Regions from separate parts of the Janthinobacterium sp. CG_23.4 genome, predicted to be linked through region 4. Evidence: predicted binding sites of a transcription regulator. Region 4 holds the regulator's gene; each other region holds the start of a gene.
What was found. The regulator LexA, encoded in region 4, represses DNA repair genes until DNA is damaged. The targets are predictions, from matches to a motif close to ACTGTATNNNNATACAGT.
Positions count from the first base shown of each region.

Region 1: H4V96_RS14860 (PA0069 family radical SAM protein) is a predicted target of LexA. The motif match lies at 6,287-6,304, and genes of this name have one in related genera.
Region 2: dinB (DNA polymerase IV) is a predicted target of LexA. The motif match lies at 6,087-6,104, and genes of this name have one in related genera.
Region 3: H4V96_RS20615 (DUF4007 family protein) is a predicted target of LexA. The motif match lies at 3,686-3,703, and genes of this name have one in related genera.

Region 1 covers NZ_JARXUX010000001.1:3,306,362-3,314,194, forward strand. The annotation lists gene H4V96_RS14830 (uracil-DNA glycosylase) at 1-739, opposite strand, end outside; gene maiA (maleylacetoacetate isomerase) at 888-1,538, opposite strand; gene H4V96_RS14840 (fumarylacetoacetate hydrolase family protein) at 1,553-2,587, opposite strand; gene H4V96_RS14845 (VOC family protein) at 2,650-3,183, opposite strand; gene H4V96_RS14850 (LysR family transcriptional regulator) at 3,309-4,256, shown strand; gene H4V96_RS14855 (gamma-glutamylcyclotransferase) at 4,319-4,909, shown strand; gene H4V96_RS14860 (PA0069 family radical SAM protein) at 5,085-6,224, opposite strand; gene H4V96_RS14865 (tRNA-uridine aminocarboxypropyltransferase) at 6,353-7,024, opposite strand; gene H4V96_RS14870 (methyl-accepting chemotaxis protein) at 7,413-7,833, opposite strand, start outside.
Region 2 covers NZ_JARXUX010000001.1:4,645,755-4,653,587, forward strand. The annotation lists gene H4V96_RS20790 (asparaginase domain-containing protein) at 1-442, shown strand, start outside; gene H4V96_RS20795 (TonB-dependent receptor) at 965-3,700, shown strand; gene H4V96_RS20800 (recombination-associated protein RdgC) at 3,838-4,734, opposite strand; gene dinB (DNA polymerase IV) at 4,852-6,042, opposite strand; gene H4V96_RS20810 (S9 family peptidase) at 6,224-7,833, shown strand, end outside.
Region 3 covers NZ_JARXUX010000001.1:4,596,262-4,604,094, reverse strand. The annotation lists gene H4V96_RS20635 (hypothetical protein) at 321-686, opposite strand; gene H4V96_RS20630 (helix-turn-helix transcriptional regulator) at 878-1,267, opposite strand; gene H4V96_RS20625 (hypothetical protein) at 1,516-2,265, opposite strand; gene H4V96_RS20620 (helix-turn-helix transcriptional regulator) at 2,386-2,751, shown strand; gene H4V96_RS20615 (DUF4007 family protein) at 3,912-4,841, shown strand; gene H4V96_RS20610 (ATP-binding protein) at 4,834-7,833, shown strand, end outside.
Region 4 covers NZ_JARXUX010000001.1:3,486,597-3,494,429, forward strand. The annotation lists gene H4V96_RS15615 (replicative DNA helicase) at 1-792, opposite strand, end outside; gene rplI (50S ribosomal protein L9) at 927-1,382, opposite strand; gene rpsR (30S ribosomal protein S18) at 1,410-1,700, opposite strand; gene priB (primosomal replication protein N) at 1,716-2,024, opposite strand; gene rpsF (30S ribosomal protein S6) at 2,045-2,431, opposite strand; gene lexA (transcriptional repressor LexA) at 2,708-3,355, shown strand; gene H4V96_RS15645 (cystathionine gamma-synthase family protein) at 3,582-4,823, opposite strand; gene purF (amidophosphoribosyltransferase) at 5,071-6,594, opposite strand; gene H4V96_RS15655 (CvpA family protein) at 6,634-7,122, opposite strand; gene H4V96_RS15660 (SPOR domain-containing protein) at 7,139-7,833, opposite strand, start outside.

The DNA.
Region 1 (7,833 bases), 180 kb from region 4:
TGTCACGATTGCCGATAAAAGACAGATTATACGGATGTTCTGCCGTCACCTGGGGCAGCAGCGCCGCCACCGGCAGGCGCTTGACGAGCTCGGCAATCTTGCCCCACAGCACCAATTGCGGCATGGGCGCGCCGCCCTGCTGCGCCAGCGCCGCCAGCACCACTTGCAGGAAGGGCAGCCAGGCGCGTGCATCCTGTACGGGCGGCACATGGGCACGGAACACCAACGCCGCATTGAGCAGCAAGAAACCCTGCCCCATCATCTTGCGCTGCAATTCAGGCAAGGTCTGGATGACGCCACAGCCCGGCAGCTGCGCCGCCACCGCCACAGGCGCCATGGCCGCGCCGGACGTGTCACCGGCCTGCAACTGGCCGTCTGCCACCAGCAGCATCTTCATGAAGTTGCGCAAGGACGTGGCGCGGTTGACGGGCTTCGACAGGCCCGTCGCCGACCACAGGCTGCCGACGGCGCCATCCATGAAGCATACGCCGGTGGCGCTGGCGGCGCGCGGATACGGCCCCTCGCCCACCAACACGTAGCGCACCTGCGACAGCGGCAAGGCAAAGGCGGCGAACAGCCGGCCCTGCGTCGGCAGGTAATCATCGATGGCCAGCGCCGGCAAATAGGCGCTGTCGGCCGCCATCACCGCATGCAAGCCGCGCAGCAGGATGGGATGCCAGGAAGCATGCGCCAGGGACAGGGCATCGATGATGCTGGCAGGAATGGTGGTAACGGTCATGGGGCGTGAAAGATTTGGGCAAACGCAAATTGTAGCGCACCGGCAAGCTGGCATCGCCGAAGCATCACTAGCCAAAAACCCATTGCGCATAAGAAAGCCCCGGCCTGCATGCTAGCCGGGGCTTTTACCTGTTTGACGCAGATCCTTCCTATTCGGCGTCAGGCTGCTGCGCTGGATGGGCAGCAGCAAACGCAGGCAAGCTGGCGCAATGCGCATGGATGCGCGCAATGCGCGGGTAAGGCGTCAGGTCGATGGCGAAACGCTGCGCGTTGAACACTTGCGGCACCAGGCAGCAGTCGGCCAGCGTCGGGCCGTCGCCGTGGCAGAACAGGCCCACGGCGCCAGGATCGCTCTGCGCCAGCAGCGCTTCCACGGCCGCCAGCCCCTCGGCCATCCAGTGCCGGTACCACTGCTGCTTGATCTCGTCCGACAGGCCAAGCGTGTTTTTCAGGTATGTCAAGACGCGCAGATTCGTCAGCGGATGGGCGTCGCAGGCGATCGCCAGCGCCAGCGCGCGCACGCGCGCGCGTCCCAGCGCATCCACCGGCAGCAGCGGCACGCCAGGGCGCGTCTCGTCGAGATATTCAAGGATGGCCAGCGACTGCGTCAGGATGGCGCCATCGTCATCGAGCGCCGGCACCAGCGCCGACGGGTTGACGGCGCGGTAGGCTGGCAGCAGCTGCTGCCCGCCGCCCTGCAGCAGATGCACGGGGATGCTGGCGTAATCGATGCCCTTTATGTTTAAGGCAATACGCACGCGGTAGGCGGCCGAACTGCGGAAATAGGTGTACAGCTTCATGGCGCGCCCTCCCCTCAGGCGTTGCCGGCGCTGTTGCCGGCATACCGGGCCACAGTCTGCTCGATGCTGCCGAAAATGCTGGCGCCTGCGGCGTCGCGCATCTCGATGCGCAGCGTATCGCCGAACTTCAGGTACGCCGTCTTCGGCGCGCCGTGTTCGATGGTTTCATACATGCGCACTTCGGCCAGGCAGCAGTAACCCACCCCGCCGTTCTCGATGCTGGAGCCGAACAGGTTGCCCTGCTTGTTCGACACGGTACCGGAACCGATGATGCTGCCAGCGCCCAATTCGCGCGTCCTGGCCGCATGGGCGACGAGTTGCGCAAAATTGAAGGTCATGTCTTCGCCCGCATTCGGTTTGCCGAAGGGCTGGTCGTTCAGGTCCACCAGCAGCGGCAGGTGCAGCTTGCTGTCCGCCCAGTCGGCGCCGAGTTCGTCCGGCGTGACGGCGACGGGCGAAAACGCGCTGGCCGCCTTCGACTGGAAGAAACCGAAGCCCTTGGCCAGCTCCCCCGGGATCAGGTTGCGCAGCGAAACATCATTGACCAGCATCACCAGGCGTATCGATTTCGCCGCGTCGGCTAGGCTGGCGCCCATGGCCACGTCACCGGTGATGACCGCCACTTCCGCTTCCAGGTCGATGCCCCACTCTTCCGACAGGGCGAAGATCGGGTCGCGCGGACCGATAAAGCTGTCCGAGCCGCCCTGGTACATCAGCGGGTCCGTATAGAACGAGGCTGGCACTTCCGCATTGCGCGCCTTGCGCACCAGTTCGACGTGGTTGATGTAGGCGGACCCATCGGCCCACTGGTAGGCGCGCGGCAGCGGCGAGTGGCACTGACAGGCATCAAACGGCTGCGCGTCCGGTGCGTGGCCGGCATTCAGGTCGGCGTATGCCTGTTCCAGTTTCGGCACGACGGCGTCCCAGTTGTCGAGCGCAGCCTGCAAGGTGGGGGCGATGGCGGCCACGCGCTGGTACTGGCGCAGATCGCGGCTAACGAGGATCAGGGCACCGTCGCGGCTGCCGTTTTTCAGAGTTGCGAATTTCATGGTATTCCTTGTTTTGCGTAGTGTTCAGATGGCGTCAGCGCATCATGCTCGACCTGCTGCGCTCACGCTTCAGCCGGCGCGTGCATCCAGGCGGCGTGCTTCGGTGCGCGGCGTGTCTGCGACCATTCTTCCAGCATTGCCCATTTGACGGCGTCCAGTTTTTCCATCATCTCGGGCGTGCCCACGTTGGCCGCCAGTTCCAGGCGGTGGCCGTTCGGGTCGAAGAAATATATCGACTGAAAGATAGCGTGATTGACGGGGCCCAGCACCTCGATGCCGGCAGCGACCAGGCGCTCCTTGGCAGCGAGCAGTTCGTCCATGCTGGCCACTTCCAGTGCCAGATGCTGCACCCAAGCCGGGGTATTGCGATCGCGGTCCATCGGCGGCTGCGTCGGCAGCTCAAAGAAGGCCAGCACATTGCCCTGGCCCGCGTCGAGGAAGACATGCATGTACGGGTCCGGCGCCTTGGTTGACGGCACCAGGTCTTCGGCGATGGCGAGAACGAAATTCATGTTCAAATGCTTGACGTACCACTCGACGGTTTTCTTCGCGTCGATGCAGCGGTAGGCGACGTGGTGGATTTGCTTAATCTTCATGCTCTATCTCCAATGGATGGCCCCTTGGGCGCGATGGCTGGCGTGTTGCTCCGCTTTTCACCATTAGAATCGAGTTACAGCTATCATACAAACAATTTTTAACCATTGATTTATCGGATTATCTTATGAGTCCCAGCCTGCGACAGATGCGCGCCTTCGTGGCCCTGGCCAAGACCGGCAGTTTTACTCTGGCCGCCGAATACCTGCATGTGACGCAATCAGCGCTGAGCGGCTTGATCAAAGAACTGGAAAACGTGCTCGGCGTGCGCGTGGTCGAGCGCAGTACACGCAAAACACAGCTATCCGAAATCGGCCGCGAACTATATCCGCTGTTTGAAAAGATGATCGAGGATCTCGATGGCGCCATGGCCGGCATCGCCCAGCGCAAGGCACTGAAAACAGGCCTGGTGCGCATCGCTGCGCCACAGATGATGGCATGTACCCTGCTGCCTGAAGTGATCGCCGCCTACCGCCAGGCACACCCGGAAGTGCAGTTGCGCCTGGTAGATTGCCCCGTGGAAAACGTATCGGCGCGCGTCTTCAGCGGCGAGGTCGATTTCGGCATCGGCCCCGAACGCGATCCAACAGCGGAAATCGTCGCGCAAGTGCTGTTCGAAATGCCCTTCGTGCTGGTCTTCCCCGAACGCCATCCCCTGCAGCAAAAAGAGCGCGTCACCTGGGCCGACGTGGGCGACTACCCATTCATCTCGCTGCAGGGCCAGTTCACGGAACGCTTGCTGCGCGACATGCACGGCAGCTTTCGCGACCTGTCGCTCAATGCCTACAATGAAGTCACGTTCATGACGACGGCGCTGGCCATGGTCAGCGCCAACCTCGGCATCACGGTGTGCCTGCCGTATGCAGAACCGATGGTCAAGCTATACCAGTTGCAGATGCGTGCCCTGCACGAGCCGGAACTGACGCGGCGCTTTTTCGTCTACACGAAGACGGGACGTTCGCTGTCGCCGGCGGCCGAAAGCTTCATGGCCTTTTTATTCCAGTTCGTCGAGACGCACGAGTGGAACGTGGGCGCGGCCCGCACCGCGCTGCCGGCGCGCGGCACCACCTTATAATAGCGCATCGCCCCTTTTGCGCCAGCACCATGACCCAGCCTGACCAGTACCACCTGTCGCCTATCGACGCCGCCACCATCGCCATCAACCAGCGCATGCACAGATTCGACGGGCGCGAGCAAGTCTGGCTGTTTGGCTATGGCTCGCTGATCTACAAAGCCGACTTTGCCTATCTTGAACGGCGCCCCGCCAGCATCGCCGGCTGGACGCGGCGCTTCTGGCAAGGCTCGCACGATCATCGGGGCACACCGATGGCCCCGGGCAGGGTCGCCACCATCGTGCCGCAGGCAGGCGCCATCTGCGACGGCATGGCCTATCTGATCACGCCCGAAGTTTTCGCCCACCTCGACCACCGCGAAAAGAATGGTTATTTGCGCCTGGCCAGCGAGATCAGCTTCGACGATGGCAGCAAGGCCGATGGCCTGGTGTACATCGCGAATGAAGAAAACGCCGCCTTCCTCGGGGCAGCATCGGAACTCGACATCGCACGCCAGATCGCCCGATCAAACGGCCCCAGTGGCCCGAACAGCGAGTATCTGCTACACCTGGCCATGGCCCTGCGCGAACTGGGCAAGAGTGATCCGCACGTCTTTGCCATCGAGCAACATCTGGCACAGCTACAGGACCACGCCGCAGCGCCCTCCGGCGCCTGAGGCAGCCTGAGACAGCCTGAGTCCAGGGCGCGTCTCAGGGTTATCCGGCGACGGCGCGCCATTCCCGGCGACAGGCTGCGCTCCCCCTGCTACGGGCGATAGCTCCCCCGCATTCCAGTGCGTCAGGGCCACCCTGCTGCATCAGCATCAGCATCAGCGCTGACGATGCTTGAACTTAAAACAAATCGAGCTGTCCCGCATTGCCCCCTTTCTGCCTCGCCGCCAACGGTGGCACCAACAGCGGGCGGCGGAACTGCGTGCAATCGAGCTGTTTGAAGCGGCCGCCCTTGCCGTGCAGCCCCAGCCGGTGCACGGCTTTCTCGAAGCGCTGTCGGATAAGATCAGCCCACACGCCTTCGCCGCGCATGCGTGTGCCGAACGCGCTGTCGTAATCCTTGCCGCCGCGCATCTCGCGCACCCGATTCATGACGCGCTGGGCCCGTTCCGGGAAGTGCACTTCCAGCCATTGCTGGAACAGGGGGCTCACTTCCCACGGCAGGCGCAGCACCACGTAGTGGGCATGGATGGCGCCCGCGTCACGCACCGCTTCGAGCAACTGCTCGATTTCTGGCTCCGTCACGAAAGGAATGATGGGCGCGATGCTCACGCCCACGGGAATGCCCGCCTCCGTCAGGCTGCGGATGGTGCGCAGCCGCCGCGCCGGAGCGGCCGCGCGCGGCTCCAGCGTGCGCGCAATGGCGGGATCAAGCGTGGTGAGCGTGACAGCCACGGCTGCCAGGCGCTTGGCTGCCATGGGTGCCAAAATGTCGATATCGCGCTCGATCAATGACGCTTTCGTGATCAGCGCCACCGGATGCTCACACTCGTGCAACACTTGCAGCACGCGCCGCGTCAGTTGCCGTTCGCGCTCGCACGGCTGATACGCATCCGTATTGACGCCCAGGGCTATCGGTTCGGGCACATACGACGCTTTGGCCAATTCGCGCTGCAATAGTTCCGGCGCATTCACCTTGGCGTAGATGCGGCTTTCGAAGTCCAGGCCCGGGGACAGGCCCAGATAGCTGTGCGTGGGACGGGCAAAGCAGTAAATGCAGCCGTGTTCGCAGCCCCGGTACGGGTTCAGCGACACATTAAAGGGTAAATCGGGTGACACATTACGCGTGAGGATGGTGCGCGCCTGCTCCTCGCTGACCTGCGTCTTCCAGCGCGGCGCTGCCTCTGCGTCCGGCTCATCGAGGCCGCCCACGCTCCAGCCGTCATCGAAACCGGCGCGCGCGCGCGCCTCGTAGCGCCCTTGCAGGTTCGACACGGCAGCGCGCCCCTTGTGCTCTTTCAGCGATGGCGGCGGCAACATGGCTTGCCCGGAAAAGCTGTCATCATGCAGAGGAATGATTGCTTTCATGAACGGCCCCATTAACTGTATATACATACAGCATACTATGCCGCGATGCGGTCAAGATCAAGGGCTGGCGTGCTACCGTTTCACGCTTTTTCAGCATGCCCCATGACATAACTCAACTGCTGTGCGACAAAGCCGTCAAATGCAGAAATCAAGGGAACAAAACGGGGGGCGTCCTGCTCCAACTGCATCAAGGCATAGCATGTCGCTTCCAGGGTCGACAGCTGGTCTGGCGCATGCGCCTTGCGGATCAGATAATGGGAAGCAGGCGTATCGCGCAGGGGCAAGCGCGGCAGCTGTTGCAACTGGGCATTGAGATACAGCATCTTGCGGCTCTTGCGCCAGGTGGCGTCGAGCACTACCAGTTGCAAGCGGGCCGTATCAAGCAAGGTGACGATCTCGAGCGCAGGCGGCGGCGCGATGCCCAAGGAACGATCGCCTGGCGTATCCGGATACAGCAGCACATTATGCTTGTCGGCCAGCAATGCGGCGAGTGTCTCGGGGGCAAACTGCTCGCCCGTCAGCAGACGGCTGTTGGACAGGCTCAGGTGCAGCAAGCGGGCACTGCCTTTGGCGTTGTGGACTTCCAGCGGATGCTGCAAGATCAGCACGTCCACCGCGTGGGAAACGGGAGCGATCCAGCGGCAGATGCAGCTGGCGGCGGCACGCAGGCAAACCGGGCAGCGCTCGCGTTTGGCCGATTCGGCGTGGCAGGGCGTTGTAGAGGTCTGGCTGGAGGTGCGTCGGGTAGTCATGGCGGAGCGTGTGCGGGATTGTTCAAGCCGCGATTGTAGCGCCCGCGCCATGCCAGTGGAAATGGCCGAGCGAACGGCCACTTAAAACAACTGCTGAAAACTGCTCGGCAGGCTTGAAACTGCTGCTTAAAACTGCCACTTAAAACTGCCACTTAGCGCGTAATGCCGTTCAGTTAGTGTGTTAGTGATGCTATTTTTAGCCCAAGAACCAGGACAGGGGGTCGGACCCGGCGGGGGAATGTGCTTCAATGGAGCACATTCCGATCACGGAGTGACCGACCCCAGCTCTTTGCCTCTGGGGTTAGCGAATTTACTGGCGCTCATAAATCACGCCAAAATCCTTAACTGAACGGCATTACCACTTAGCGCGGCCATTGAGAGAGGCTGTTTAGAACTCTTCCCACTCATCGGCGCCGGAAGCGACAGGTGCGCGCGGCTTGCTCGTAGGTACCGTGTCCCGTTTCACTGCCTTGATGGGGGCACTGGCGGATTGAGCGCTAGCGGAATGGCCGATGGCAGTAGCGCTGCGCACGGCAGCGCTCACGCTGCGCCGTACGGCGGGCTGGCCGGCGGCAAGACGGGGAGACCCGCTGGCCGACACATATTGCTGCGTGACATCGAGCTTGAACACAGCCACCACATCAGCCAGCTTGACCGCCTGTTCCTGCATGGCTTCGGCCGCCGCCGCCGCCTCTTCCACCAAGGCTGCATTTTGCTGCGTCACCTGGTCCATCTGACAGATGGCCTGGTTGACTTGTTCGATACCGGCGCGCTGCTCATCGCTGGCATCGGTGATCTGGTTCATGATC
Region 2 (7,833 bases), 1.2 Mb from region 4:
CTACAACGAATTGAACGGTACCCTGGGCTTTTCCGACAGTCATTTGCCAGCAGCAATTGCCCGCGCGCGCATGACGGCACCCGTAGCACTGGAGCAACTGCCACTGCTGGACTCGCTCGACATGCAAGATGCGGACCGCCAGCGCGTACTAGCCTCGTGCCGCGCGGCACAGGAAAAAGCCATCGTTATTATCCACGGTACCGACACCATGCGCGAAACGGCGCAAGTGCTGGGCGCGGCGAACCTGCAGCAAACGGTGATTTTGACGGGCGCCATGATTCCCTACGAAATCGAGAACTCCGATGCCCTGTTCAATCTCGGCTTTGCTTGCGGCGTGGCGCAAACCTTGCCAGCAGGCGTGTACGTTGCCATGAACGGCCAGATCTTCGCCTGGGACAATGTGCAAAAGAACCGCGCCGCCGGCGTGTTCCAGCCCTTGTAAGCCGATGCCAGGCAGGATGCCAGCAGCAGACCGGCAAACGGTCTGCCCAGCACTGCGTCACAATTTGACAAAGCCCGTTTCTACGGGCTTTTTTTGCGTTCTTTTGCATTGCACAAATTCTGCAAAATATTAAATTTCGATGAATTATTGCAGGCAAAACATTGAATTGCCAATATATTAATTTTATGTTGTAAAAAAACACCATTGATAATTTTAAAAAGTAGTCTTCTTATTAAATATAGAACTGCAATTTAACAATTAAAGTGAACATTCTTCTGTATCTCTAATTTATTGCCAAATCCGACACGGTTGATGTGCATTTTTTCTTGCTGAGACCACATAATGTTCGCCTCGACAAGCCATAAGTGCATTTATAACAATATTGCACTAAGTAGCCTTCCACCTCCCATAGACGTGGTTACACCTACCGTACCCGAGCACCACTGATCATCTATCCGATGCCTTGAGCCGTGCGCGGGTGCCGCTTGTCGTTATTAAAACTACTACGGAGTAATTGTTACAATGGCATTTAAAGAAAAAATTGGCGTACGCAGCGTACGCCTGGCCCTGACCGTCCTGGCAGGTAGCGTTTTGTTCTCCGGCCAATCCATGGCGGATGAGGCAATTCAAAAAGTTGAAATTACCGGTTCGAGTATCAAGCGTATCGCTGTAGAAGGCGCACTGCCTGTACAACGCCTGTCGCAAGAAGCGATCGCCCGTACCGGCGCCACCACCGTCGCTGATCTGGTACAGAGCCTGCCAGCAATGCAAGGTTTCACCATCGGCGCCGTTGCCGCCGGTTCCAACTCGGGTGGCCGCACCAGCGCGTCGATCCATGACATCGGCGAAAGCTACACCCTGGTTCTGCTGAACGGCCGCCGCATCGCGCCACAAGGCTCGGGCACTTCCGTCAATCTGAACGCCATTCCGATGAGCGCCGTTGAGCGCGTCGAGATCCTGACTGACGGCGCTTCGGCACTGTACGGCTCGGACGCCATTGCCGGCGTGATCAACTTCATCCTGAAGAAAAACGTCCAAGGCGGCTCACTGGAAGCCACTTACGGTGGTCCGGAAGACAAGGGCGGCAACGCCTGGAACACCAACGTCACCTACGGTTTTGGCGACCTGGACGAAGACCGCTTCAACGTGCTGGTATCGTACCGCCACGATGAACAATCGAAACTGAAGGCGACGGACCGCTCGTTCGCCCGTTCGTCGTACATTCCTGTCAGCTACGGCGGCAAGAACTATATCTACGACCGTACCAGCTCCTCGACCGCACCGGCCAATGCCACGGTCGCGTTCAAAAACAAGGACACCCAGTCCATCACGTTCAACCCGTACCTGGCGGCTAACAAAGGTTGCGCACCAAGCAACTACGTCATGGCCAACAATAACCAGGCTTGCGGCTTCGACGGTGGCTCGACGGTGGAAATCGTTCCAGAATCGAAACGCGATAGCCTGTTCGCACGCGGCACCTATAAACTGACGGAAAACCTGAATGCGTTTGCCGAAGTTGCTCTGTCGCGCTACGACCTGACGGCACGTATCGCCGCCAACCCCGTGCCTATCTCGATCGCCAAAGACAGCGCTCTGTACAACGCCTACGTCAAGCCTAACCTGACGCCAGCGCAGCAAGCGGATATCAAAACCGTCACCGCCAACTATCGCATGGTCGACTGGGGCACTCGCGCCAGCAACACCATCACCGACACCAAGCACTTCGTGGTCGGCGTAGAAGGCGAAGTAGGCGAGTGGAACGTGGAATCGGCTCTGACCTGGTCGCAAAACGCGATCGACGAGCGCTATGTAGGCGGTTACGCCAAGAACGCCGACTTCGTCGCGATGCAAAGCAATTCGCTGTTCAACCCCTTCCTGCCAGCAGGCAGCGCATCGCCAGAACTGCGAAAGCTGATCGACAGCTCGCAATTCAACGGTTCGATCCGTACGGCATCGACCACGATGCGCGGCATCGACGCGCACGGTTCGCGTGAACTGTTCTCCCTGCCAGGCGGCAAAGCCAATATCGGTATCGGCGGTGACTATCGTGAATACAATTACGAGCAATCGCCAAGCGCCGGCGCCAGCACCAGCACGATCTACAACTTCAACACGTCGCCACGTTACGACCTGACCCGCGAAACCTATGGTGTGTTTGCCGAATTGCTGGCACCTGTCACCAAAACGATCGAAGTGAGCCTGGCCGGTCGCTACGATACCGTGACGAAGATCGACAACGGTGTCGTCAACAAGTCCATCGGTAACGACCAAAGCGCCAGCACCTACAAAGTGACGGCACGCTGGCAGCCAGTACAGCAATTGCTGGTACGTGGTTCGTACGGCACGGGCTTCAAGGCACCAAGCATGCTGGACATCGGCCAGCCGCTGGTCAACAACGGCTTCACCGCAAAACCATGGAACTGCCCGTTCCCCGGCGATGCCCTGTGCCGTCCGCCAGCAACCCAGTACAACCAATTGGCTGGTGGTAACGAAAACCTGAAACCAGAAAAATCGAAGCAGTACACCGTGGGTTTCCGTATCGAGCCAAGCTCGGCATTCTCGTTTGGTGCCGACCTGTGGGACGTGAAGATCACAGATGCGGTTTCGGCAGTGAGCGAATCCCAGGCCTTTAACAACCCAAGCCTGTACCGCGACCTGTTCGGCACCTACACCGAACCATCGACCGGCAATACCTACTATGCATTCAAGTCGCTGTCGCTGAACATCGGCCAAACGCATAACCGTGGTATCGACTGGGACATGACTGGTCGTCACAAGTCTGACTTCGGTAACTTCACGGCGAACCTGAGCGGCACCTACATGCTCAAGGCCGACTACACCGTGCCAGGCACCAAGGACCAGTGGACGACCAACATGAACTACTTCGGCATCACCGATGCAGTCACGTTCCGTAACCTGGCCAAGCTGAACCTGAGCCTGGAATCGGGCAAGCTGACCAACAGTGTCATCATCAGCTACCGTAACGGCTATACCGACGCTTCGGCCGAGGTAATGGATATTGCGACCAAGAAACTGGAGAAGATCCGCCTGGCCGTGCCTTCGTACACCACCATCGACTGGCAAGGTCGCTATGTGTTCGACAGCAAGAAGTCGATACGCGCTGGTATCAAGAACCTGTTTGACCGCGCACCACCATTGTCGCTGCGTACCTCGTCGGGCCACCAGGTTGGCTTCGACCCACGCTATGCTGATCCAATGATGCGTTCGTTCTACATCACGGGCCAAATCAAGTTCTAAGTTGATTCCGTCAATGTAAACTGAGTGGCAAAAGGGCCTTGCAAACGCAAGGCCCTTTTTACATCCCACAGTGCCATGCCAGACGCGCAGGCGAAAAAAAGGAGCCGCAGCTCCTTTTCCGTACTGTACAACTGCTTTTATGCAGTCGCTTCGCCGCCCAAGGCTTCGACCACGTCGGCCATCAGCTTGGCGAGCTCACCCGTCATCAGCATCAGGTCGCCATCGAAACGCTCGTCGTCGTTCTTGGTGCTCGATTCCGTTTCCTTGATCACGTCCAGCGGCTTGACGCTCTTGATGGCCAGCGACTCCGTGAGCACGAACGAAATTTTATCGTTCCACGTCATGGCCAGGCGCGTGCATTGCTTGCCGGCGGCGATGTGGCGGCGCACGTCGTCCGCTTCCAGGGTGTGGCGCACGTAGCGCACGGTGGCCTTGCTCTCGCCCGTGGCGCGCAATTCGGTGTCCATGTCGACCGTGAAGCCGGCAGGCGCATCGTCGGCCTGCAGCCATTCCGTCATCACCGCCACGGGCGAGCGCTGCACGCGCAGGCTTTCCAGCGGCAGTTTGTCGACGGCTTTCAACAGCAGCTTGATGACTTCATCGGCTTTCGCCGGACTGGCGGCATCGACCACCAGCCAGCCATTGACCGGGTCGATCCAGGTCCAGATGTTGCTGCGGATGCTGAAGGCGCGCGGCAGCAGTTCGTCGGCCACGCGTTCCTTCAATTCTTTCATGGCTTTCTTGCCAGGCGCAAAGCCTTGCGCTTCTTCCATCTCGGCCGCGCGGGCCTTGGCCACCTGGTTGATGACGGTCGCTGGCAGCAATTTCTTTTCGGTGCCCAGCAAGATCAGCATTTGCTTGTTGACCACGTGGACCAGGCCACCGTTCGGGCGCGGCGTATCCCAACCCTGGCGCATCAGATCCATGCTGGTCGCCGGCGTAAATTTGTTCGAGGACAAGGCCTCTTCCAGTTGTTCTGGCGTATAAGCCCATGGTGCGGGCAGACGGTAAATCTGAAGATTCTTGAACCACATAGTTTTTTCTTCCGTTTGTTTCAGTAGTGCCAGAGAGATGCCATTCTACACTTTCGACACGAGAATGCCGTCAAAAGCGCGGACTGGCGCGATGCTTGTAATCCATGGAAAATGCCGCTACAGGGCGGGAAACAGCTCCGCCTGGGCCGGCACCAGCCGCGTCACCACGGCCGGGTCGCACAAGGTCGAGATGCGCACGCCCAACAGTCGGATTTTCTTTTCAAATGGCACGCGCCGCAAGCAATCGCGGCTGGCACGCAGGATGGCGGCGGCGTCCGCCGTGGCGCTGGGCAGGGTGATGTCGCGCGTGACGGTGCTGAAATCTTCGAAGCGCAACTTGACGCCCACCGTGCGCCCCGCCAGCGATTGCTTGTCCAGGTCGCCCGCCACGCGCGTGCACAGGCTTTTCAGCTTTTCCGACAGGGTGGCGCGGTCGCGCACCACCTGCAAGTCGCGCTCGAACGTCGTTTCGCGGCTGACGGACTTGGTTTCCCGGCTCGTCTGCACGGGCCGATCATCAATGCCCAGTGCCGCCTGGCGCAGCCAGCCCGTGTACAGGTCGCCGAACTGCGTGCGCAGCATGGTGAGGTCGGCCCGCGCCAGTTCGCCGATGCTGACGATGCCCAGCGCTTCGAGCTTGGCGGTGGCCTTAGGACCAATACCGTTGATCTTTTTTGCCGGCAAGGGCCACACACGTGTTTCTACATCTTCGGGCTGCAAGATGGTCAGGCCATCGGGTTTTTCCAGGTCGGAACAGATTTTTGCCAGCAATTTGTTGGGCGCCAGGCCGACCGAGCACGACAGGCCCGTCGCCTCGAATACGGCTGCCTTCAGGCGTGCGGCCATGGCCGGTGCCTGCTCGCCGTATTCGCTGAGGTCGATATAGATTTCATCGATGCCGACGTTCTGGATGATAGGGCACAGCTCGGCCACGGCTTGCTTGAAGCGGGCCGAATACGCGCGGTAAGCGTCGAAGTCGGCCGGCAGCAAGATGCTGTCCGGTGCCAGCTTGGCCGCCTTCATGATGCCCATGGCAGAAAACACGCCAAACTTGCGCGCCGCATAGGTGGAGGTGGTGACAACGCCGCGCCCGACATAGTCGCGCATGCGCGCAAATTGCAGCGTGCCATCGTCCTGCAGCACGGGCTGCTGCAGCCGGCCGCCGCCGATGACGACGGCTTCACCGCGCAATTGCGGATATTTCAACAGCTCCACGGAGGCAAAGAAGGCATCCATGTCCAGGTGGGCTATCCAGCGGCGCGCGTCTGCGCTGCGCGGTTCGGCAAGTGGTGGGACAGATGGAGTCAAAAAAACACCTCGCGGCGGGTCGGTTGCCTTGATTGCGGCAAGATACTGTGCATGCATACAGTATTACCGCAAATGCGCACGGATGCAAGACGAAATGATGGCAGCGCGATGGCAGCGATCAGCGGTTGCTTTTCTCAATAGCAAGATTACAATCTTGACACAATCATGCAAAGGAGCCTCCTTGTCTATCACCTATCACGCTACGCGCCGCCGGTCCGTCTGGTCATCCATCCTGCCAGCCCTGCTGTTGTCCACCCTGGCGCCAGCCGCGCTGGCGGCTGATGCCCCCACCACTACTGCCAGTGCCACTATCCCGGCACCTGTTGCCGCCAAGACAGCGTGGCAGGAAAAGCGCCACGGCAGCGTCGTCACGGACGACTACCGCTGGCTGCAAAAGAAGACCGATCCTGCCGTGATCGATTATCTGAATGCGGAAAACGCCTACACGGCGGCCATCACGGCCCCGATCCAGCCGCTGGCCGACAAGGTGACTGCAGAAATCAAGGGCCGCATGCAGGAAGTGGACCTGTCCGTGCCTGCGCGTCAGGGTAACTTTTACTATTACACGCGCACCCAGGCGGGCCAGCAATATCCGCTTCACTGCCGCCGCCCAGTGGGCGCGAATAGCGCCTATGATGCGCAGGCGGTTGAAGAAATCCTGCTGGACCAGAATCAATTGGCTGAAGGCCACAAATTTTTTGCCGTGCGCGCGTTTGCTATCAGTCCCGATGAACAGTTGCTGGCCTACACCACCGACACGACGGGTTTCCGCCAATACGAGCTGCATGTCAAGGATTTGAAGACGGGCAAGTTGCTGAGTGATACCATGCCGCGCGTCACATCGCTGGCCTGGGCGGCCGATAACGCCACCCTGATGCTGGCCCAGGAAGACGCCACCACCAAGCGTTCGGACCGCTTGTTCCGCCTGGCCCTGGGCGGCGCGCCGCAGCAGGTCTACCACGAGCCGGTGGAACAGTTCGCCATCAATGTGGGCCGCACGCGCGACAAGCGCTACTTTGTGCTGAGTTCGGCCAGCACGGATACCAGCGAAGTGCTGCTGTTGCCAACGAGCAAGCCGGAAGGCAGTTTCCAAAGCGTGCTGAAGCGTGAAAAAGGCCACCGCTACGGCGTCGAGCACCGCGACGGCCAGTTGTACATTCTCACCAACAAGGACGCGAAGAATTTCCGCATCGTCAGCGCACCGGTAGCGGCCCCGCAGCCGAAAAACTGGAAACTCGTCGTGCCGCATAACAAGGATGCCGTGATCCTGTCCATCGACGTGTTCCAGGATTACCTGGTGGTCATGGAAAAGGCGCGCGCCCTGAACCGCGCGCGCATCCATGATTTTGCGCAAAAGAATTGGAAGACGGTGCAGTTCGACGACCCCGTCTACCTGGCCACGGCGGCCGGCACGCCAGAATTTTCCGCCACACAATTTCGCATGTCTTACCAATCGCCTATTACGCCGCCCGCCGTGATTGACGTCAACATGAAAGATGGCAAGCGCACGCTGCTGAAACAGCAGGAAATCGTCGGCGGCTACGATGCCAGCCGCTACACCACGCAGCGTCTGTGGGTGACAGCGCGCGATGGCGTGCAAGTGCCACTGTGGATCGTCTACAAGAAAGGCGTCAAGCTCGACGGTACCGCGCCACTGCTGCTGTACTCGTATGGCTCCTACGGCATCTCGACGGAAGCCAGCTTCGCTATCAGCCGCATCAGCCTGCTGGAGCGCGGCGTCATCTATGCGCAAGCGCACATCCGCGGCGGCACGGACATGGGCGAAGCCTG
Region 3 (7,833 bases), 1.1 Mb from region 4:
GGTGAGAAGGGTGATACGGAAGAGGAAAGACGATGATCACTGTCCTGCTGCCGTGACATTGTGAAGGAAGGGCGCTTATTGCTCGATCAACACAGCTATATCGAGGCCATGCTGTACACCGTCTGGCGCAGCAAGATCAATCAGGATATCGCCGCCAGCATCGTCGGCGTCTTGAAGCGATGTTGGGCTGCTAGTCTGAACAAGTGTTGCAAATCTTTGGCGAAGTGCTGTGGCCGAAGGCGGCTCGATAGTGCCAACTTAAAATAAGAATTTCGCTATTTTGTTTTTTCCTTAAAATTAAAATAACGCCTCCATTCATGTTAACTCCAGCGAGGCATGTAGCGGCGGGGCTTAAGATCTGTGGGGATGTTCAAAACGACGGGCTGCGTTACCAGCGACGTCACCATACTCGCCACATTGAACACCCGCAGTGCGTCCGCTTCAATGAGGCTTTCAAATTTCAGTAACTGTCCTTTGTAGCTAGGAAAGTAACCCCGTGGGCTGCGACCGCTGACCGTAACGATCTCGCGTACTTTTCTATGGGAGAGATACGGTTCGACGTTGCGGGTATCGAGAGAGGTCTCTAATTTGCCAAATCGCCCCGGGCGCAGCTTGGCTCTGCGGTCGGCTGGGACGTTCATAGTCACAGCGTGGGACGTGCTCGTCCCTCCTTGATGCTTGGTCATGGTTATTCTCGTCAAAGTAATGGACGTGTTTTGTCCAGATCGCAATGAAAAAATTACGAATTTGTCGACAAGAGGGCTTGACTTAAGAAGGCGGGCAGTAGAAACTAGATTTGCGAGATCAGTTTTACTGCATTAGCCAAAAGCGCCAGCCCCTTGTGGGTTTCGGTGCTTTTTTGGTTTTTAGCTCATGGTTATCCCTCTTTCCGTCGCAGACATTGATTGGTCAGGGCAGCGAGTGCACACTCTAATGAGTCCCATTCCCCTTCGTTAAAATCAGCCACCTGGCGCAATAGTTTGTTCAGACGAGTAATGGTTAGATCGTCGGCGGCCTGGCCCTCTACTACATCTAGCATGCGATCGATGATGGCGAGACTGCGCAGCTTCTTGCGCAGAGGCTCGTCCACATTGAGCGTTGGCAATAGCTTGTCCACGACATCGCGATTGGGAGCCTTTCTACGACCGCATTCAATACTCGCTAAGTAACTCGCGTCGATTCCTGCGAGGCGTGCAATTTCCCCCTGACGCTTTTGCATGCGAATGCGCGTCACGTTGAATGCACTACCAAACAACATGCTTGCCATAATTTTCTTTTCAATCGGTGCTTAGATTTGGACGGTCAATGGAAGTTAACACGAGCAGGTGCCGGATGGCTACAAGATGTTATATTTGCAATAGTGAAAAACTGCTGAAAATCAAGTACTTAGGTGGATTTTGGGAGGGGTTCCCCTCTAGTGAGAGGGGGGCGGCGTCACGTTTTCGGGCCAGCGTATTCGTGACCGACGGGGAGATAATGCGGATGTTGTTTGTTGTTTTTAGGGGAATCCGTCGATCAGTTACACAGATCCCATTGCATCGGCGACGCCCATATCGTCGTGGGGACGAAGCCACCAGGGCGGAGGCTGGGGTTGCCTTTGAAATGCGCCTCGGCGATACGGATTTGCACCTTGTCATCGGTAAGCTTCGCCACGTACCCGCTGTAAATAATGCCGCGGCCCGCCTCTTGGCAGACGTGCGCGCCAACCTTGCGGATCGTTGGTTGATCTCGTTGGCGCTGCTCGCTGACCCGGAGGCCAGCGTCAACCGCGGCCGTGAGTTCAGCGTTTCGCATCATCGTCCATTCCTGTTGACTGACGAATGCATGCTGTGCGGCCGGGTAAAGTTCGCCCAGAGGAGATTTCTTGAATCGGTCCAGCATCACGATGGTTTGCCCCGGCCCGCGCAGGACGTAAGCCACACCAGGCTGTGCCTCAAATATGTATGTATCCGGCTTGCAGCTCTCAGTGCTGCCGGTACGGCAGACCCGCACCACGATGCTATGTCGTCCAGGCCGCACGTTGACGCCGGGTCGTGTGTCCGTGCCAGGCAGAATATGGAGGCCCTCCAGCGTCATCTGCAGTGCCACTCGGTTGGGGCCGCGATCGATCTCGGTGACCGCGGCACCGTTTCCGTACAAGTCCTGGGGGACAAGCAACGCATAACTGTGGAGCTGGTCTTGCGGTATGGTCGGCGTCGTACACCCGGAAATGGCCAGCCCTAGACCGATCATCACACACCGAAAGATAGCGGGGGAATAGGGCATCGACATCTCCATCCTGTAGGTTGATATGCAAAATTTGTGGTTTAACCACATATTTTGATGTTACCAGAATTTCTCCGCGGCACCACCATTCATGTGGTTACTCATCATGGAATGTAGAATATGGTCACGGCGCGGCAGGAGGGGCAATTTGCTAAGAGGATCGGCAAGGCATTGGCGAAGCAGCGCATCGCGCGCAACCTCACGCAGGAGCAAGTGGCAGCGCAACTGGGCGTCGAGCAGGAAACCATCTCACGTTTCGAGCGCGGTGCCACACTGCCGCCGTTGCTCCGGCTGATTGACCTAGCGGAGATTTTTGATGTGCCGCTCGATGCGCTGGTGCGCGCCGGTTCTGCTCGCTCGATTGACCAGGCCATTGATCTGGCCGGAGCCCTTAACACGTTGAGCGAAGAAGATCGCGTCTGGATGCTCGGTTGGGTCACGGAAATGTGCGCCAAACTTGCCACGCCTGCGGGCGGCAAGAGGTAAGGCGCCGCATGCCGTCTGCAATGGCGCCACTTAAGCCGACTTAAGACATAACTGAACAGTTACTTCGCCGCCATTACAAACGAGCGGCTCCAAACTCCCTTTCAACGGGGGGCATGTCCAGCCACGCGCGATCTTCGCTGTTGAAAAATAGGGAGACAACAGGCCAGCCTTGGCCTCCGCGAGACCCTGAACCGTGTCTCGATTAAATTGAGATCGGCGCCTTTGCATAAGTCGCTTTTTACGGGCTCGAATTTTCATACGGTATCTTCATCGCTCAAGCTTAAAGCAATCAAAATCTGCCTTCAAAGCGGTGATGCCCTGATACTTACGATTGCCCATCCAATCTTCTGACCTATGCCTGAGGTGTTGGAAGTTGACCCAGTGCGGTGTGCCGGATAGTGGCTGTGGGGCATGGTGATCTCCGCGGTGGTGCGCTGCAGGCAATACAGGGATGATACGTAAGGCGTACGATTCAATATTTCCTAATCCTGTGGCCCGCACCACTGTGCTACTACGATGAAGGTGCCGTCGAGATCGGCACCTTGACAATCGTACCTGCTAGACTTCGCAATTCAACAGGGCTCAGATGTTCGCCGGCGGCTTGAACAAGATCGGGAGAGGTGGCGTCGTGCTGAGCACTTTAGTCCCGGCGACATCGATCATCACCGCGCCCACCATGCACAGCGTCTACCTCCAAAAATTTGAATACACCGCTGATCGACACGACCTTGTGTATGTGACGGAGGTCGAATTCTTGCCAATCAACCAACACCAACCGTCGGACATAGTGGAGAAATTTGCTTTCTAGGTTTCCTGCAAACTAGCTGAACCGCCTACTTAGGCGCTAGAAAATAGGTTTTAATATGTTTTGTGCAAAATTTTTCGAATTCCTCGAAAGGTAATAAGAAAGAGCAATCGTAAAAAATGTGAAAATACTGTATATTTTCACAGTGCTTTCTCTAATGTGGAGAGTTGTTATTTAAGTATTTGATGTTTTTTGTTAACGTCCGCAAGAGGAACTAATTAGTGAAAATAAGTGTAGACGTCTGCACACTGCGGCAATATGCGTCCCCATTCCCGCTGGTGAAGGTATCCAGTTTCTGTAGTAGCTAGACGGGAAAGCGAGCCACTGGCGAAGGTCTCCAGTTATAATTGCAGGCATGAAGAAAAAAATAGCATCCAAAGGCGTTCAGGCGCACTTCTCAGGACACGAGACGTTTCCGCTTCGTCAAATGTGGCTCAAAAAAGCCTTCGACCAAGCGAAATCGCGCGGCATTATCCTGAAATCGACCTTCACCGACGACAATGCGATCGCCGAGTTCGGCGTTGGCAAGAACATGGTCGCTGCGATACGGCATTGGGCGTTGGCGTGCAATGTGATGACGGAGGAAGGCGCTCCAAGCGGCGCCTACAAAGTCACCGATGCCGCCAACGCAGTCTTGAAGGACGGCGGCTTGGACCCCTATTCGGAAAATCCCACCACTGCTTGGTATGCGCATTGGTGGCTCGCAGGAAAAGGCAATCGGGCGACCACATGGAAATGGCTCTTCAACCATGTAACCATTCCGACATTCGCGCGCGAGGACCTTGAAGCCCCATTGGCCGAATACGCGCGAAGCTTGGACCCCAATCGCAAGCTGTCTCCCGCAACTTTGTCGCGAGATATCGAAACGTGCCTTCGCGGCTATGCTCCACGGTCCACAGGCGGCTCACCCGAGGACTATGCCGAGCCAATGCTTGGCGAGTTGGGATTGATTTTTGAAGAGCGCAAAGGCTACTTCGCCTTCCGCCGCGGCCCGAAGGCCACGTTGCATGACGGGATGTTCGCCTACGCGCTTTTGGATTTTTGGGAGACGGCCGCGCCGGGACTCAGCTCTCTCCCTTTCGAAGCCATCGCGTTTGGCGAAGGATCGCCGGGACGGGTATTCAAGCTCGACGAGGATTCGATCGCCGAGCGCCTTCTTGCGCTTGAGGACCTCACACTCGGAGCGCTTTCTTGGACCGACACAGCAGGCCTGAGGCAAGTTCATCGCAACATCAACAAGGCTGAAAACCTCAGCGAACGCATGATCGAGCTGGCCTATGTCTAACACGCAAACTATCAAACTCTCGGACATCGTCCACGTCTCACGCCACTATCAGCGCTCGATACGCATCGATATCGATCTTGGCCGCCCCGACGCTTTGAACGGTTATATCTGCCATGGAACGGCTACCTCCGTTTTAAGCAGCATGACCAAGCAACTGTTGGAGAGCAATCAGCGGGCATTTAGTTGGACCGGCCCCTTCGGCGGCGGCAAATCGTCGCTGGCTGTTGCATTCGCGAGCGCCCTGGGCGCGGACAAGAATCTGCGCGCGAAAGCCCGAGAGATTCTAAGGCTGGAAGATGTTCCTTCATTTGATCAGGCTCTGCCCCATCGCAAGGGTTGGTTGACCGTCCCGATCGTCGGCAAACGAGCGAGTGTCGTATCCGAACTCGCCAAAGGTCTTCGCCAAGCGCAGGGGTTTAGCCATGATGGACGCAAGACTAACCCTTCGGCCCTCATCGCGGACATTTGCGAAGCCGCCGAGTCCAAGAAGAACGATGGCGTCCTGATCATCATCGATGAGATGGGCAAGTTTCTCGAAGCTTCCGCGCTGGGCGTGGGCGACGACGTCTATTTCTTCCAAGAGCTCGCGGAAGCGGCGGCGCGGACCGCTGGCAAGGTTGTCGTCATTGGCATCCTTCACCAATCGTTCAGCCAATATGCGGCTCGGCTTGGCATCGGGACGCGCGACGACTGGGTCAAAGTTCAAGGTCGATACTCCGACATACCTTTGGTCGCTGCAAGCGACGAGGTTGTGGAGTTGATCGGCCGCGCCATCCACGCTGAGGTAACGCCCGACTGGATGATGCCAGCATCCATTGAGATCGCGGACTCCATCCGTGCACGGCGCCCCGCTGTAGGCGAGAGCTTCTCCAAAAGCTTACATGCCTGCTGGCCATTGCATCCGACCATGGCGGCTCTGTTAGGTCCAATCTCAAAACGCCAATTTGGGCAAAACGAACGAAGCACATTTGGCTTCTTGGCTTCGGTCGAGCCCTCCGGATTCCGCTCCTACCTAGAGTCCACGCCACAACTGCAATCGTCCTGGTATCGCCCCAACGATTATTGGGACTACCTGCGCGCCAACTTGGAGCCGGCGATCCTGTCGTCGCCAGATGGACACCGTTGGGCTCAGGCCGTCGAGGCCGTCGAGCGCGCCGAAGCAAAAACCACCGATGCATTGCATGTCGAGCTCATCAAGAACATTGCTGTGATCGATCTCTTCCGCAATGGATCGGGGCTTGCGGCGGAGTCGACCGTTCTCAAATCGCTTTTCTACGGCCACACGCTTGAGCAGGTCGAAGCCGCTCTGGAGCAGCTTTCCAATTGGAGAGTGATCCTATTCAAAAAACACATAGGAGCCTGGTCGGTTTTCGAAGGCAGCGACTTCGATATTGACAATGCCATTTCGCAAGCCCGAGCAGGGATGTCTGGCGTCGATTTCTCCTTGATCGAAAGCTTAACGAATCTTTATCCGGTCATCGCAAAGCGGCACTATCACGAAACTGGCACGATGCGATGGATGAACATGGCGCTGTGCCGTTTGGACGACGTCCAACGCATCGCCATGAAGTTCAAACCCCACAATGGCGACTTCGGCCTATTTCTCCTGGCGCTACCTGGCTCGAACATCAACAGCAAAGCCGCGCTGCGCAAGTGCCACGAACACTCAAGGGTGGAGCCTTGGCCGGTGGTCATTGGCATTCCGCGCAACCACGCCAAAATCGAGGATCTCGGCTCCGAGCTTCTCGCGCTCCAAATTGTCCAGTCGCGCCATGAGCTCAACGGCGATCCGGTCGCGCGCCGCGAAGTGCAAGCGAGAATCTCGTCGGTGCGCGCCAATCTTGAAGAGCAACTTCGTGAAGCTGTGATCAACGCGCGATGGATCGCTGGCGAAGACGAGTTCGAAACAAACGGGCGTCTATCCCCTGTCACATCCAATTTGGCCGATGCGGTCTACCCTTCCGCCCCGGAACTGTGGAGCGAGCTTTTGAACCGCGACAGCCCTTCGAGCAACAGCGTCAAGGCTCGCCGCGACCTGCTCTACTGCATGCTCGACCATGAAGAAGAAGAGAATCTCGGCGTATCGGGCTTCCCTGCCGAGCGCGGCCTCTATGAGACATTGCTCCGAGCAACGGGGCTGCATCGACAGGATAGCAATGGCGCATGGCGCTTCTTACCGCCTGACGACCAACATGCCCCGACCTTTTGCAATCTTTGGAAAGAGACGCGCGAGCTCTTCACCGATGCGAACACGAGAGTGAAGATCTCTGATCTTTACGAGCTCTGGGCCCAGCCGCCGTATGGCGTCCGCAAAGGCATCATGCCCGTGCTGTTCACTGCGTTTTTGCTTGCCCATAAAGGCAATCTCGCTCTGTATAAGGAGGGCATGTTCATTCCCCGCGTCACCGATGCGGACATCGACGAGTACCTTCAAGACTCCTCGCGTTTTTCCATGCGTTGGATTTTGATCGACCAAGAGAAGGCCAGTATTCTTGCTGGGATCTCCGACATTCTTGCCGAGGTCGGCGCGTCCGCGAATACTCGTGATCCTCTGGAAGCGGCGCGCGGTCTTGTCGGGATGGTCTTCGGCTTGCCTGCATGGAGTCAACGCACTCATACCATCAGCGACATCGCTCGGGCTGTGCGCGACACGCTGCTAAAAGCCAGCGACCCTCACAAAGTTCTATTCATTGATCTAGCCGCGCTTCTTGAGAAGAACAGGGATCGATCCTACGTCGATGCGCTTCGCGGTCCTATTGCTGAGATCGCCCACGCTTATGACAATTTGCTTGCGTGCATTGAGACTTCGATGCTCGAAGCTCTCGACGCGCCTGCCGACAAATTAGACCGGCTACGCGCGCGAGCGGAAGTGTTGAATGGCGTGACGGGAGACCTGCGTCAGGACGCTTTTGCCGCGCGACTTGCTAAACATGATGGAAGCAAGGAAAGCATCGAAGGCATTTTGAGCTTGGCCGCCAACAAACCTCCACGT
Region 4 (7,833 bases):
GGAGCCTAGCATACGCATGGCAAGCTGGGCGCCGCCCATCTCCATCGAGAACACGGCCACGGGCAAGCCGCTGTCAATGGCAACGTTTTCGCCGATATTGACGGAAAACGCCGTTTTACCCATCGATGGACGGCCCGCCACGATGACCAGGTCGCCCGGCTGCAGACCTGAGGTCATGCGGTCGAGGTCGATGAAACCGGTGGGCACGCCCGTGATTTCACTCTGGTTGTCGCGGCTATAGAGCTCGTCAATGCGCTCGACCACCTGCGTCAGCAGGGGCTGGATAGCGGTCCAGCCCTGGGCGCCGCGCGCGCCCTCTTCGGCGATGGCGAAAATCTTCGACTCGGCCTCGTCGAGCATCTGCTTGACTTCCTTGCCTTGCGGGCTGAAGGCCGTGCCGGAAATATCGTCGGCGACGGTGATAAGTTTGCGCAGCACGCCGCGGTCGCGCACAATCTCGGCGTAACGCCGGATGTTCGCGGCCGATGGCGTATTTTGCGCCATGGCGTTCAGATACGCGAGTCCGCCCACATCATCGGCCTTGCCGAGCTGGGTCAGGGTTTCAAAAACAGTAATGACATCGGCTGGCTTGGAAGCGTTAATCATCTTGACGATTTGCTCGAAGATGATGCGATGGTCATAGCGATAGAAATCCTCCGCATGCATGAAGTCGGCGATGCGGTCATACGCTGCATTATCGCGCAGCAGACCACCGATAACGGATTGTTCTGCTTCGATCGAATGCGGCGGAATACGGAGGGAATCCAGTTGCGGATCAGAGGGGACGTTCATGGCGCGAATTATACCCGCTTCGGCGTGCTGGCAAAAATAAAGGGCTGAAATTGAGCGAAAAAAAGGCCATAAAAAAGCCGGGCGAACCCGGCTTTTCATAGAGCGTCACGCTTGCGGGCCAGGCCCGCAAACGATTACGCGTTCGCGTCTGGAACGACAGCGATAACGACTTCGACGACGACGTCGGTGTGCAGAGCAACCGAAACGTTGTGCTCGCCAACGGTCTTCAGCGGGCCGGTAGGCATGCGGATTTGTGCTTTTTCAACAGCAAAACCTTGCTTGGTCAGCGCTTCAGCGATGTCGAAGTTGGTGACGGAACCGAACAGACGGCCATCGACGCCAGCTTTTTGAGCAACTTGAACGGTCAGGCCGCTCAGTTTTTCGCCCTGGGCTTGCGATGCGGCCAACTTGGCGGCAGCAGCTTTTTCCAGTTCGGCGCGCTTGACTTCGAATTCAGCCACAGCGGTTGCCGTAGCACGACGTGCCAGGCGTTGCGGGATCAGGAAGTTACGTGCGTAACCGTCTTTGACTTTGACGACTTCGCCGAGGTTACCGACGTTAACAACTTTTTCTAACAGAATGATTTGCATAGTTCTTCTCCAGGAATATCTGACCGATTAAGCGTGGTGCAGATCGGTGTATGGCAGCAGCGCGAGGAAGCGAGCGCGCTTGATTGCGGTGTCAACTTGGCGCTGGTAGTGCGCTTTGGTACCGGTCAGGCGTGCTGGCATGATCTTGCCGTTTTCTTGGACGAAGTCTTTCAGCGTGTCGACGTCTTTGTAGTCGACTTGCTCAACGTGAGCTGCGGTGAAGCGGCAGAACTTCTTGCGTTTGAACAACGGATTTTGCTGTTTGCGTTTTTCTTTAAGCTTGAGCTTATTTTTGTCGAACTTTTTACCGAATGCCATGTCAGGCTCCTGTATCTAAAATGCGCTAGTCGGGGTGACTGCACTAAAATCAATGATGTGAAACACCAAACTCTTGCTGTTGCGGCTTTTTCTGGCCAGGAAACCCGTGAACTGATACACCCCGCCCAAGCTTGCCTGACTGAACCGGCCTGAGATTTCACCAGCGGCTAGCGCGGCAATATCAAACTCGGTCAAACGGGCAATTCCTGCTTCCATCTGCTGCGAAGAGTGTTGCAATACTGCATTCACAATCGGCAACCCTGCCGGGGTATAGCGCAATATTTCGCGCTCGGCAATGATGGCAGTGACTTGTAGCTGGTTCAGCGCACGATCCTGGTCAACAATTAGGCTGCTGCGGCTGGAGCGGCTGCTGGTGCTTCGGTGCGGTGGCTTTTGGCCGCGTCTTCGCGTTGTACCGATTTCATCATCGGCGAAGGAGCTGTTTCAGCTTTCTTCATTTTAACGGTCAGGTGACGCAACACGGCATCATTGAATTTGAATGCTGTTTCCAACTCGACCAGGGTCTCGTTGTCGCATTCGATGTTCAGGCAGATGTAGTGTGCTTTAGGCAGCTTTTGGATCGAGTAAGCCATTTGACGGCGGCCCCAATCTTCCACGCGGTGAACCGAACCGCCGCGGGTGGTTACGCTGGCTTTGTAGCGTTCGATCATCGCGGGCACTTGCTCGCTTTGGTCCGGATGGACGATAAAGACTATTTCATAATGACGCATGCAAACTCCTTCAGGTCGGATTGATAATCGCCCACCCCGGCGTCAAGACGGGTGTGGGAAGGTCAGCCGGAGATTATAACCGCCTTTTGCAAACGTTTCAATGATTGCTTCAACAAGCGGCCCATTCACGCGGCCAGCCAGCGGCTTTTTACCGTGCATTCCAGTATTTCACACGAAATTGGCGCAAATAAGGGAAATCCCCTTGCATAGTGGACGATACTGTACAAAAATACAGACTGTTCATATAGACAGCATTTTAGTATGCACCCACCGCTCATGATCAAGCTGACTGCACGACAAGAACAAATCCTGAACCTGATCAAGGATGCGATTGAAAATACGGGCTTCCCTCCTACCCGTGCCGAAATCGCCAATGAATTGGGTTTCAAATCGGCCAATGCGGCCGAAGAGCATTTGCAAGCCCTGGCCCGCAAGGGCGCGATCGAGATTTCGCCAGGCACCTCGCGCGGCATCCGCCTGATCGGTGCAGCGGCGAGTGCTGTCGCCGAGGCGCTGTCCTCGAAAGTGCAGGCAGCGCTACTGATGTCGCTGCCCCTGATCGGCCGCGTGGCGGCCGGCTCGCCCATCCTGGCGCAGGAAAACCTGGAAGCGAGCTACAACGTCGACCCGGCCCTGTTTTCAGCCAAGCCCGACTTTCTGCTGAAGGTGCGCGGCTGGTCCATGCGCGACGCCGGCATCATGGATGGCGATCTGCTGGCAGTGAAAAAAGTCGATAGCGCCAAGAACGGCCAGATCGTCGTCGCCCGCATCGGCGATGAAGTCACCGTCAAACGCTACAAGAAGACGGGCTCCGTCATCGAACTGCTGCCGGAAAATCCCGACTTCAAGGTCATCACTGTATCGCCGGAAGATGAGTTTGCGCTGGAAGGTTTGGCGGTAGGCTTGATGCGCAGCTGGCATTAAGCCACCGCATGTAAAAGTGCATGCCGGGGTCAGACCCGCCGGGTCTGACCCCAGTTTTTAGCTTGCGGCCCCTCTCATGCCGGACACGCAAGTTTCAATGTCCGACAAAACCGTGGCGAGCGGAAGGGGGAGGTGGCCAAGAAGCAGAACCGTACTCAGTACGGGGCGCCGAGCCGGTGAGCATCACAAGCCGCCTATACCGACCCGCAGCAGGTTTGGTTGGGCATCATTGCTCCAACGCGCTACGGAAATCCTCGAGCAAATCGGCCTCGTCCTCGATGCCCACCGACACGCGGATCAGCGACTCGGCAATGCCCATGCTGGCGCGACGCTCGGCCCCCATCTCGTAAAAGATCGTATGGGCGACGGGAATGACCAGGGTGCGCGTGTCGCCCAGGTTGCTCGCTGGAATGGCCAGATTCAAACGATTGAGGAAATCGAAACAATCGATCCCGTCCTTCAATTCAAAACTAAACAGGGAACCATAGCTGCGGAATAGCTGCGTCGCCAGCGCGTGCTGCGGATGCGACGGCAAGCCTGGGTAATGCACTGCCGCCACGCGCGGATCGGCTTGCAACATGCCGGCCAGCGCGCGGGCGTTCGAGCAGGTGCGCTCCATGCGCAAGGCCATGGTTTCCGCGCCGACGGCAAGATGGTGCGCCGCTTCCGGTCCCAGCGATGCGCCGAAGTCGCGCAAGGCCTTGGCGCGGATTTGCGCAATGCCCCACTGCACCGGCGCCGCCTTTTTATAGTTCTCGAAGATGTTCGGATACTGCGTCCAGTCGAACACGCCCGTGTCCGTCAAGCTACCGCCCAGCGCATTGCCGTGGCCGCCAATGGATTTCGTGAGCGCATTGACCACCAGACCGGCACCCACCGCTTTCGGGCGGAACAGGTAGGGCGTCGTCATGGTGTTGTCGACGATGTACAAAATGCCACGCTCCTTGCACAGGGCGCCGATTTTCGCCAGGTCGGCAATCTGCGTGCGCGGATTGGCGATGGTTTCCACAAACACGATGCGCGTCGCCGGCGTGATGGCGGCCACCACGTTGGCCACATCGGTGGCGTCGACGAAGGACACGGCAATGCCCTGCCCCGTCGCCGTTTGCCACAGGCTGTTGCTGTTACCAAACAAGAAAGCCGATGAGACGACATGGTCGCCTGCGCGCAGCAAAGACTGCACCACGGCGCCGATGGCGCCCATGCCGGTGGCGAAGCACAGGGTCGCCACGCCGTCTTCCATCTTGTTGACCTTCTCTTCCAGCGCAGAAACCGTCGGGTTGCCCTGGCGACCGTAGCGGAAGCCCGGTTCCTTGCCCTGGAATACGGCAGCGAGCTGGCGCGCGTCGCCGTAGCCAAACGCCACGGAGGTGTGTATCGGCTTGTGCAGCGAGCCATGCTCGATGCCCTTGCGGCGGTCGCTATGCAAGATGGTGGTGGTAAAGCCGTAGTTTTTTTTGGTGGTCATGGTGGATGCTGGAAACTATTAACCCTAAACAAAAGCTGGGGTCAGACCCTAATGCCGTTCAGTTAAGAGTTTTGGCCTGATTTATGAGCGCCAGTAAATTCGCTAAACCCAGAGGCAAAGAGCTGGGGTCGGACCCTCAGGGTCCGACCCCAGTCCTTGTTCTTGGGCTAAAAATAGCATCACTAACACTAACTTAACGGCATTAGGGTCAGACCCGACGGGTCTGACCCTAATGGCAAGGCGGCGATTACGCTTCTGTCGTTGCCAGGTTCAAGTTCAGCTGGGGACGGGGCGTATCTTCAGGCGCTGCTGCTTTCGGATGATGGCGCGCGTATTCCAGGCGGTCCAGGTATTCCTGCGACACATCGCCCGTCACATACACGCCATCGAAGCACGAAGCCTCGAAGTTCGTGAGCGCCGGATTGACGTCGGCAATGGCCTGCTTGAGCGCGCCGATATCCTGGTACACCAGATAATCGGCCGTGATTTCACGGCAGACTTCTTCCGTCGTGCGGCCGTAGGCGATCAATTCGTCGCGCGTCGGCATGTCGATGCCGTACACGTTCGGGTAGAGCACCGGTGGCGCGGCCGAGGCGAAGATGACTTTTGTCGCCCCCGCTTCGCGCGCCATCTGCACAATTTCACGGCTGGTGGTACCACGCACGATGGAATCGTCGACCAACAGCACTACTTTATCCTTGAATTCGGAAGGAATAGCGTTGAGCTTCTGGCGCACCGATTTCTTGCGCGCCGCCTGGCCCGGCATGATGAAGGTACGGCCGATGTAGCGGTTCTTGATGAAGCCTTCGCGATACTCGATGTTCAGCGCCAGGGCCAGCTGGATGGCGGCAGGACGCGAGGAATCGGGAATCGGCATGACCACATCGATATGCACGTCAGGCAGTTCGGCGCGGATCTTTTCAGCCAGGTACTCACCCATTTTCAGGCGCGTGGCGTACACCGAGGCGCCGTCGATGACGGAGTCGGGACGGGCCAGGTAGACGAATTCGAACACGCAAGGATTGAGGCTGGCATTGTCGGCGCACTGGGCGCTGTGCAATTTCTTGTCGGCATCGATGAAGACGGCTTCGCCGGGACCGATGTCGCGCACGAAACGGAACCCCATGCCTTCCAGCGCGACGGATTCGGAAGCGATCAGGTATTCAGGCCCCAGTTCCGTTTCATTGATGCCCAGGCACAAAGGACGGATGCCGTGCGGGTCACGGAAAGCCAGCAAGCCCACACCGGCAATTTGCGCCACGGCAGCGTAGCCACCCTTGACGCGGCGGTTCAGCACGGTGACGGCCTTGAAGATGGCTTCCGGGTCCAGATTCAGACCCGTCGTCGCTTCCTGGATTTCATGCGCCAGCACATTGAGCAGCACTTCGGAATCGGAATCGGTATTGATGTGGCGGCGGTCGTTCTTGAACATTTCCTGTTTCAACTGTTCCCAGTTGGTCAGGTTGCCATTGTGCGCCAGGGTGATGCCGAATGGTGCATTGACATAAAACGGCTGTGCTTCCTCTTCGCTCGACGAACCGGCCGTCGGGTAGCGGCAATGGCCGATGCCCGTTGTGCCCTGCAGCGAACGCATGTTGCGCGTACGGAAGACGTCACGCACGAGGCCATTGGCTTTGTGCATGGAAAACATACTGCTGTGATTAGTCGCAATCCCTGCCGCATCCTGACCACGATGTTGCAAGAGCAACAATGCATCATAGAGCAATTGATTGACAGGTTGATGGGAAACGACGCCGACGATGCCACACATGGTGTGCTCCTAAACTGTGCTACTGATTTTAAAAAAAATTCAAAATTTCACATGCTGCGCGTAAGCGGCAGGCAGATAAGGCTTGATGGCACGCGCGCCCTGCTCGGCGAACGGGCTGAGCGACGCATTTTTCCAGAACGGCTGCTGCGGTATGGACGTCATGCCACACAAGATGACGGCCGTCAGCACGATCATCAGGCCGCGCGCCACGCCGAACAGGCTGCCCAGCGTGCGGTCGGCCAGGCTCAAGCCCGTCACCTTGACCAGTGCGTCGACCGTCATGGACAGCAAGCCCATCAAAATGCGCACACCGATGAACAGCAGCACAAAGGCCAGCAACAAACGGATGACTTCGCCCGGCACCGCTTCGGGCAGCAATTTCGCCAGGCTGGCACCATACGCGTTGGCAACGACGAAAGCGACGACCCAGCTGACCAATGACAGCATTTCCTTGACCAGGCCGCGCATCATACTGATCAGCACGGAAGTGACCAGGACGAACAGCACCAAATAATCGAAGATCGTCACCTTCAGCCTTGCAACATCACGCCGGCACCAAGCTGCCGCCCAGGCCCAGCTTTTGCAGCTTGGCGCGGGTCTTTTCGGCGTCTTCACGGTTGCCGAACGGCCCCACGCGCACGCGGATGCGCTCGCCCGCCGGGCTAGCTACTTTCTGCGTGTAAGACTTGATGCCCGCTTCGCGCAGCTTGTCCTGCAATTCATCGACCTTGTCCTGCGTCGCCAGGGCCGCCACCTGCAGCACGAACTTGCCGCCGCCGCCGCCGGCCTCGTGCGTCTTGTCCGGTGCTTTCTCTTGCGCCTTGTCGAGTGGCTTGCCTTCCAAAATGGCCATGGCGCGCGCCGCATCATCGGCAGATTGCACCGACTTGGCAGGCTTGGGCTCGGGCTTGGGCTCCACCTTTACTTCATGCTTGGGTTCGGGCTTGGGTTCGGGCTTGGGTTCATGCTTCGGTTCCGCCCTGGCTTCATGTTTCGGCTCGGGTTTCGGCTCCACCTTGGCGGGCTTGGGTTCGGGCTTGGGTTCAAGCTTGGGTTCAAGCTTAAGTTCAGGCTTGGATTCGGCTTTCGGCTCGACATAGTCCGGTTTGAGTGGCGCGGGCTGAACGGCGGCCAGCACGGCAGCTGGCGCAGGCCTGGCCGCAGGCGGCAGCGGAGAGTCGACGATTTCCTCGGACTGGTCCAGGCCATGCGCTGCGGCCTGGGTCGTGACGGCGGGCA